4 regions of the Parabacteroides sp. AF21-43 genome follow, and region 2 is predicted to be linked to each of the others. Evidence: riboswitches for the same ligand, from Rfam matches in the RefSeq annotation. Region 2 holds a riboswitch; each other region holds the start of a gene.

Region 1 (2,205 bases), on a different contig from region 2:
CGTGGCGGGGAACACGGTATTGAATGGGGATGATAAGATTTTTGTTATTACCGCAGAGCATGACGTGGAGGCGATAAAGACTTTTATCGGTCAAGAAATACAGATGGATCGTAAGCAATGGATTCCGGCGGAAAGCCAGTTTATCAGCCGGCGTATTTTGGTTACCCGGTCTGAAATCAACGGTAAGCAATTAGGGGCTTTGCAGTTACGCCGTTTACATGGAATTAACGTGACTCGGATCAATCGTGCGGGGCTGGAGTTGGTAGCTACTCCTAATCTGGTCTTGCAAATAGGCGACCGGGTGACAGTGGTCGGTAGTGAATTGGCGGTGGAGAAAGTTGCCGAGACGCTGGGTAATTCAATGAAACGCTTGAATGAACCTAATTTGGTGACTATTTTTGTTGGTATAGTTTTGGGTATTATCGTGGGAAGTCTTCCTATTAGTTTTCCGGGTATTCCTCAACCGGTGAAATTAGGATTAGCGGGAGGTCCGTTGATCGTTGCGATATTGATAAGCCGGTTCGGTTATCGTTATAAATTGGTTACTTATACCACGCAAAGTTCTAATTTACTATTGAGGGAATTAGGAATCACCTTGTTTCTCGCCTGCGTGGGATTGAGTGCGGGTGAAGGTTTTGTCGATACGATAGTCAATAAGGGTGGTGTAGCTTGGATCGGTTATGGTTTTATAATAACGTTATTGCCTCTACTGATTATCGGTTGTGTGGGAAGGTATTTTTATAAACTGAATTATTTTACGTTGATGGGATTGATTGCGGGAAGTACGACCGATCCTCCTGCGTTAGCCTATTCCAATATGGCGGCAGGAAATGATGCGCCGGCGGTTGGATATGCGACGGTTTATCCATTGACCATGTTTTTGCGTGTGTTGACCGCACAGTTAATGATATTATTCTTTTATACATAGAATAAATATTTTGTTGTTAGTAATGTTTAGAAAAGTGTAAACTCCCTAGCCTTCCGCCGAAGTGATTCGCCGGGGGGCTTTTTTGTTGCTAATCAAAAAGTAAACATGTATCTTTGCGGCCAATCAAGGTGTAGATGTTATCGATTCCGATAATAATCAGTAAAAGGGAATCCGGTGCGAGTCCGGAGCTGTACCCGTAGCTGTAAGTCCTTGGAGCCCCGGCAAATCTTGTTGCCACTGCCTATCGGATAGGCGGGAAGGTAGCCGACAGAGGGTGGACGAGCCAGAAAACCTGCCATGATTTTGTTATGCGACGTTTCGGGTGAAGACGTTGGTAAACCTAAGAATTATTATGCGAGATTTATATCTTATAAGATGTCTGTGCGTTTTTAGCGTATGGTTATTTTCTTTGGGTGTCGCTTTCGGTCAACAGATCGATACGACGGCCTATCACGAGCTTTCCGGGGTGGAAGTAGTGGAGAAGGTACGTCCGTCGGTCACCCGTGAAGGTACGCCTTTGCAAATTATGGACCGGGCGGGAATCGATCGCTTGGGAGTACAAGACCTATCCGAGGCCGTGAAACGCTTCTCGGGAGTTACAGTACAGGATTATGGGGGGATCGGAGGATTGAAAACGGTCTCGGTACGTAGCTTGGGAGCGAAGCATACCGCCGTCAGTTACGATGGGGTGACGATTACGGATGCGCAAAGCGGGCAAGTCGATATCAGCCGTTTCTCGTTGGATAACGTGGAGATGGTTTCCTTATCGATCGGACAATCGGATGACATCTTCCAAACGGCAAGGGTGTATGCCTCGGCAGGAGCCTTGAATATACAAACCGGAAAGCCCACGTTTAAAGACAAATCGTTTCATACTTATCTTAAGGTTAAGGGAGGTTCCTTCGGGCTTTTTAATCCCGTGCTGCATTATGATCAAAAATTAGGAAAGCGTTGGAGCGCATCCTTACATGGTGATTTCGTGCGTGCGGATGGGCAATATCCCTATACATTGATTAATGGGGAATTGGAGACGAGAGAGAAGCGTAGAAATAGCGATATCCATGCTTACCATTTGGAAGGTAATCTATTCGGCGATTTTGGAAGGGGAGGCGAACTTTCCTTTAAGGCGTACTATTTTGATTCGGAGCGGGGGCTTCCCGGTTCTGTTAATTTATATAACAAGAACACTTCTGAACGATTATGGGATAATAACTTTTTCGTGCAATCGGGGTATAAGAATGTTCTTAATGAGAAATTTACGCTACGGGCCATGGCTA
Region 2 (2,205 bases):
GATGTTACGTGTATCACCGGGATCTCGGGTTCATCCCCTCCACCTCCAGAGGGTATTGTCGCAGCGACAAAGACATCCCCGGGCTGAGTTCCTTCTGATGTATTCATATTTCCATTCCAGCTCCACGCATCCCAACAACCATCCGTCAATACACGGCTTGTCGCACCTAAACCAGAATAGCTAAAATTAGAGGTTTGGCTACTTCTCACAAAATAACTCCAATAGCCATAATACCAACCGGCTTGCCAATGAATGCCATTGCTACAACTCCAATAGTCATAGTCATAAGATGGATATCCATATCTTTCCGCATTTATCGGGTGATAAATAACTCCTGTTTGAACCCCTTGCCGAATGGCGGCCGCAACATCCTCTGCCGGATGCTCTGGATGAGAAGTTTGCCCCAACAGCGGATTTGTGATAGGAGGTTCAAATTTAAACGCATTTTTAGGCTCAGACTTCGCTCCCTCTAGATCATAAGAAATATTAAGTCTACTTTCACCATACCCGATTCCATCGATCGTATATCCCATCCAGCCAGTGTATTGGGTGAGCAATACCAATCGAGGATCTGCTTGAGCAATCGCCACGATCATATCATGTCCGGTTGCCTCGCCATCCCAGCGATATCCCCAAACCATGGCATCCGGGCGATTCCCATCATGCCATTCAATCACTAAAGCGGCTTTATTGCTACCGTTACCAACCCAATATTGGATGTCATCGAAAGTAAAACTGGCATCAGCTCTTAACTGAGACTCCTGCTTTGTTGAGATATTCCTTGCGGAAGGATGCGGTTGACCTTGGACCAATACTTGCGCATAGGCTCCAACTACGTAAAAAGCCATTACAAAGAAAAAAGATAAAAACTTTCTCATAAGCATAATATTAATGTAAAACTCCAAAAAACAAATACACTGAATGATATAAAAAGACATGGCTTTAACAGGTTAACACAAAATAAATTACCCATAGTTCCCCACGAACTACGGCATAACTTACCCTATCAAAATTACCTCTTTAGAGCAATGTTCTCTGTATTCCATATTTGAATCATACGCTAAACCCCGGTAGCGTAAAATTGCGGCGGTTATCCGGCATTGGCAGGTCTTCTGACTTACTCCACTTTAGAACTTCCTTCCCGTTCCTTCCGGAAACAGTGGCAATGAGTTGATGTCTAAAGCTTTTTTGGAGCTTACAGCAGCGGGACTGTCCAGGTTTCTCACCTGATTCCCTTTTAATCGCCGTACCTGAATAGGGTAGGCGAACCAATACGATGGCAAATTTATAAAAAAACAATTCAAAATATACACAATTTTATCAAAACCTTTATTCCCTCAACCATCGCTGGCCATTCGTGGGTATTCGCAACCCTCAAAATACATATTTGTAGGTATTGCCGAGACTAATAAGATATCGGATATTTGTCTTCGTTATTAAACTATAAAAACAAATAGAAATGAAGACTATAGGAATATTCTACGGCTCGTCTACAGGAACGACGGAAGGGATTGCGAAACGTATCGCAGAGAAGCTGGGTGTGGAAGACAAAGATATTCATGACGTATCTAACGCTTCTCCCGCTGATGTAGCGCCTTATGAAATCTTGTTATTGGGCTGTTCCACTTGGGGCGCCGGAGATTTGCAAGATGATTGGGATAGTTATCTAGGGAAGCTGAAAAAGCTGGACTTAAGTGAGAAAACCGTCGCATTATTCGGTTGCGGAGACTCAGCCTCTTTTAGCGACACTTTCTGTGACGCCATCGGTACGATCTATTCCGACCTGCGAAATACAGGTTGCAAGTTCATCGGCGCTGTAGATGCCTCGGGATATTCATTTGACAGTTCCACCGCCTGCATAAACGGTATGTTCGTCGGACTTCCTCTGGATGAAATGAATGAAGACGATCAAACAGAAGGGCGGATCGACCAGTGGTTGGCATCTATAAGGAAAGAAGGAATTGAATAGACGCACACTTTTACATACATAACTGTTTAACCTTAATATTACAACGTTTGCGTATTCAACTTGATTGGTTTAGATTTATGAAGAGGTATGTGGGTCAAACATACCTCTTTCTTTTCATCTCAGTTTCCTGAATTGTTTCTTTATCCAAAAATAATAGCCGGTTATCGCGAAGATCGTCCCCAACAAGGAAACTAAGCAAGTCAATATACGGGTAGTCATTCCCCCCCACGAGCCGA
Region 3 (2,205 bases), on a different contig from region 2:
TCGTCGTTATTTCCCATTTTAGCCTCTAGCTCTTTACACGCTTTTTTCACGTAGTCGAGTCCTCCTAAAAGACGTGGCCCGATATCACTCACTAACCATGCGGATCCTGCCGTACCGAAAATATAAGTTACCGCATAGGCCACGGGCATTACATTTACCATAGCACTTTTATCCGTATCGCTAATATTCATCTGTCCGATCGTATCTTCGGCAACTCCTAATACTGCCGACATCGTCTGGGAGCCCGCCAATAATCCTGCGGCCTCGCCTGCGTTATATCCCATAAGTTTCGCTAACAAAAAAGGAGCGATCAAACAAAATATACACATGACGGCGGCGAAAAGCATTTGAGGAAGACCTTCCTTTTTCAATCCCCGGAAGAACTGTGGCCCAACGCTATATCCTACAGCGAAGAGGAACATCAAGAAAAAGACGGACTTTAACGGTCCGCTTATATCGATTTTTAATTGCCCGATCAATACACCGACCAATAATACGCTGGTAACCGTTCCCAGCGTGAACTTCTTTATCTTAAACTTGCCAATCCAGAAACCGAGAGCTAAGGTTATGAAAATAGCTAGCTCCGGATAATGTTGAAGTAAATTAGTTATCCATTCCATATCTATTTATTTGATGTTAAACAAAAAAGATGCTATTGGAACAGGGATTCTTTGAAAGATGTTGTTACTTTTCGGGATTATTTATATAAATTTGCGACCGCTTAGGTGATAGAGTTTGTCTACCGACAACTCTATAAAAGGGAATCCGGTTAGAATCCGGAACAGTGCCCGCTACTGTGAAGCTCTTGAAAAGGAAAGCGTTCTGCTATGCCACTGTCTTAAGAAAGATGGGAAGGTTGCTTTCCGAGCCAGTCAGGAAACCTGCCAAGCGAAGTAATGATTAATTCCTCCCGGGGTCAGGAGTAATTAAGAGGATAGAAATATCACCTATATCTAAAAGATGTTGGAGACGTAATAATACGTTGTCTCCGTGGGATTGATATGTAATCTAATTATTAATATATTCATATGATGAGGAAACACTTACTATCTTTCTTCTTGCTGGTCATCAGCCTAGTTTGTCGTGCGCACGATGGCGAGAATTTTGTAGCATCCGATTTATTCGCCTCTTTACAACCGGGCGATAAGGCCGCTTTATTGATGGTACATTTTGGAACAACCCATGATGATACCCGTGCCTTGACAATCGACGCGATCAATCAAAAAGCGAAAGAAGCTTTCAAAGATGTTGAGTTGCGTGAGGCATGGACTTCTCGCATTGTAATGCGCCGCTTAAAAGCTCGTGGCGTAGAGAAACTGAACCCGATCGAGGCCTTGGAAAAATTAAAGACTGATGGTTATACACATGTCTTGATCCAATCCACGAATATAATCGAAGGTATCGAGATGGAATCCTTACGTAAGGATGTTGCCACCATGAAATCTTCTTTCAAGGAGATTCGTATCGGTAATCCTTTATTGTATACACCGGAGGATTATGAGGCGGTAATCGTCGCTATCACAAAAAATGGGGCGAAAGAAGGCGCTACTTTATTGGTAGGCCATGGCACTTATACTCCGGCGACGGCTCAATATGCCATGTTGGATTATATGTTGAAGGAGAAGGGATTCAAGGATTATTCCGTAGGAACCATCGAGGGCTATCCTACTTTTGATACGATGGTAGCCCAAGTAAAGGCCAATGGAACGAAGAAAGTCTTGTTGATGCCATTTATGTTTGTCGCCGGAGACCATGCGAAAAACGATATCGCCGGTGATTGGAAAGAGGAACTGGAAAAGAAAGGCTACGAGGTAAGCGTATTTATGGAAGGTCTGGGACAGAATCCGGATATTCAGAAGATCTTCATCGAACATGCCCGTTTCATGGCTAAACATAAGATGATCGATATCGTTGATAAGAAGAAAGCTTATGCGGTAGAGAAGGACTAAAAAAGTTCTCCAAATCTATGTTTTATTCCTTTCGGAAGAAAAAGTAATTCCTTCCGAAAGAAACTAAATTTTCATTCGAAGGAAAATGGAATTTCTTTCGAAAGGGATTTCACATGCATACAATAAACAGTTATAATGCTAAATATATGAAAAGAGTTTTGACAATCTTACCGTTGACAGCCTTATGTATCAGTACGATGCAGGCACAACACAAGAATGAGTACACGAATTTCGCCGATACGACATTCAATATTCA
Region 4 (2,205 bases), on a different contig from region 2:
AAAGTCTTGTTTCTCAAACGGCTTGTAGGAGGCGAATACGGCGGGTGTAAGGATTTGCCGGGCTTCCGGTGTGGGGCCTTCTTTTACACGGTCGTTGATAAAGGTCGCCAGTCCGCTGGCCTGTAATTTTACTTTCCCTAACCGGAGCGCCGTGGCGACCGAAAGGAGGTTGGTGAAGCGTTCCGGGTAAACGAATCCGTACATATCGGCGTTCATCTTGTTCCATTGCAAGTCGTAAGAGGCGGATACATCCCAGTTTGAGAGGATGGAATAGACATTCGCGGAGGATAGGTAAATCTCTCGTTGCTTATACAGGTTATCTACATGAATCAGCTTGTCGTCGTTATTCACATAATGCGTACGGTAGAATGCATATTTCGCGTTCACCTGTGTCTTGAATTTGCTATTGATTTCTTTGATATAGGAGCCTTGCATGAAAGAGTTCGTATCCCATACCCGTTCACCACGTCTCCATACGTTGTTTACGATGGCTCCCGGGATTCCTCGTTCGGAATTGTAGTTGTAGAACTTAAGATTCCAAGTACCGTCGCTCATCTTGCCATAAAGTCCGGCCTCTAGGCGGGTGGCGTTGATATCCCCGTTTTCCCGGACGGCGGTCGTATCGTAAGCGATCTCTCCGGCAGGGTTGATACGGCGGTAACGGAATTTGTATTTACCGCTTCCGCTTAACCATTCGGCGCTGAAAGAGGTGGCTACGTTTTCTGATATCTTATATTCGAACAGCGCCGAGGGGTTGATAACATCGAAAGAACCGACTTTCATCGTGGCACGGATATTCGTTGTTTTTCCATCTTCGAAACGAGGACGACGAGAACGCAGATAAAGCGTACCGGCCGCGCCGAAATCTTTCGCGGATTGGAAGATATCGCTCTTCTGGCCATTGTATAAAGAAATCTCCTCGATATTGTCCAAAGAATACATCCCGAGGTCTACTTGTCCGTTTTGTGCGTTGCTTAATTCGATGCCGTCGTAGAAAACACCCATGTGGTTCGTTCCCATACTTCGGATATTTACGGTCTTGATACCTCCTACGCCCCCATAGTCTTTCAATTGGACACCCGAGAAGTAGCGTAAAGCATCTGCTACCGTGTGACTGTTCAAATTTTGTAATTCTTTCCCCGATAGTTTTTGGGAAGGAATTACCTCTTTAAAGCTGAAACTCCGGGCCGTGACCGTAACTTCGTCCAAGTGCTGGATAGAGTCGAGTTTGCTTTGTCCATGGGACATACCTATCGCCAGCATCGATAATACGCAAGCAAGGTATCCCTTTCTAGCAAAGGATAACACCATTATTTAAAACCTGTTTAGAAAATGATTCGTACCAAGCCGCTCTGTCCTCGCGAGCGACTTCTCCCTAACTGGCAGGTCTTCTGACTGACTCCCATCCCGAAAGCCTTCCCGGCTATATTCTTATATACCAGTGGCGAAAGTGTTTCCAGAATGTTTGAAATAGAGCTTCACAGCAACGGGACTGTTCAGGAATTACACCTGATTCCCTTTTAATCCGTAACCCCGGTTGGGCGAAACGGAACCAATTCGGGACAAAGGTATGAAATCTTGTTAATATCCGGGCTATAATTGGAGAATTTCCTTAAATGAAAGGGTTGTACTTGTATTTCACGACTTCCTTTTTATTTAAAGACGCTTGTACGTCGATCAGCCGTTGGTTGCTGCTTCCCCGGAATAAAAGGCTCTCATCCCGAAGGGTTTGTTTGTAGCGGCCATCTACCAATACGTCGATATAGGACAACAAGGCGGCTTGTGCCGGATTCTTTATCAGGTCCTCGAATTTATATCCTGTGTAGCACCAGATCGTCTTTTGGCTTTTTTCCTTGATTGCCTTGGCTACCTCGGTGAAACCTTCCGGCTGGAACATAGGGTCTCCGCCGCTGAAGGTGACGTTGGCGAATTCGTCGGCCAATACTTTATCCACGATCTCTTCCGTTCTTACTTTCTTCCCTTTATGGATATCCCATGATTCGGGGTTGTGGCAGCCCGGGCATTTGTTCGGGCAACCCGCCGCATAGATGGCGGTCCGGAATCCCGGACCGTCTACGGTGGTATCTTCGATGATATCTATGATAGACAACATGGTAATTGAAAATTAGTTGTGGGTGACACGGTCGTTTAGCTCGGATAGCTTGGCGTTGTTCCAACGGTCGGTGGTTCCTACCAGATAGCCGG

The links. Region 2 has a riboswitch for cobalamin ahead of DWX84_RS08160 (Ig-like domain-containing protein). Riboswitches for the same ligand answer to the same signal wherever they lie in the genome.
Region 1: it holds a riboswitch for cobalamin, as region 2 does, so the genes downstream of both, DWX84_RS10320 (TonB-dependent siderophore receptor) here and DWX84_RS08160 (Ig-like domain-containing protein) in region 2, are expected to answer to the same signal.
Region 3: it holds a riboswitch for cobalamin, as region 2 does, so the genes downstream of both, DWX84_RS03330 (sirohydrochlorin cobaltochelatase) here and DWX84_RS08160 (Ig-like domain-containing protein) in region 2, are expected to answer to the same signal.
Region 4: it holds a riboswitch for cobalamin, as region 2 does, so the genes downstream of both, DWX84_RS20030 (TonB-dependent receptor) here and DWX84_RS08160 (Ig-like domain-containing protein) in region 2, are expected to answer to the same signal.

What each region holds. Positions count from the first base shown of each region.
Region 1 covers NZ_QTMG01000012.1:9,707-11,911, forward strand. Annotated here, with positions in the region: gene DWX84_RS10315 (putative transporter) at 1-928, shown strand, start outside; cobalamin riboswitch at 1,038-1,243, shown strand; gene DWX84_RS10320 (TonB-dependent siderophore receptor) at 1,281-2,205, shown strand, end outside.
Region 2 covers NZ_QTMG01000008.1:145,556-147,760, reverse strand. Annotated here, with positions in the region: gene DWX84_RS08160 (Ig-like domain-containing protein) at 1-878, opposite strand, end outside; cobalamin riboswitch at 1,085-1,288, opposite strand; gene fldA (flavodoxin FldA) at 1,460-1,969, shown strand; gene DWX84_RS08150 (PepSY domain-containing protein) at 2,084-2,205, opposite strand, start outside.
Region 3 covers NZ_QTMG01000003.1:46,782-48,986, forward strand. Annotated here, with positions in the region: gene aspT (aspartate-alanine antiporter) at 1-620, opposite strand, end outside; cobalamin riboswitch at 707-904, shown strand; gene DWX84_RS03330 (sirohydrochlorin cobaltochelatase) at 1,032-1,949, shown strand; gene DWX84_RS03335 (TonB-dependent siderophore receptor) at 2,096-2,205, shown strand, end outside.
Region 4 covers NZ_QTMG01000041.1:12,428-14,632, forward strand. Annotated here, with positions in the region: gene DWX84_RS20030 (TonB-dependent receptor) at 1-1,311, opposite strand, end outside; cobalamin riboswitch at 1,364-1,572, opposite strand; gene nrdG (anaerobic ribonucleoside-triphosphate reductase activating protein) at 1,613-2,113, opposite strand; gene DWX84_RS20040 (anaerobic ribonucleoside triphosphate reductase) at 2,126-2,205, opposite strand, start outside.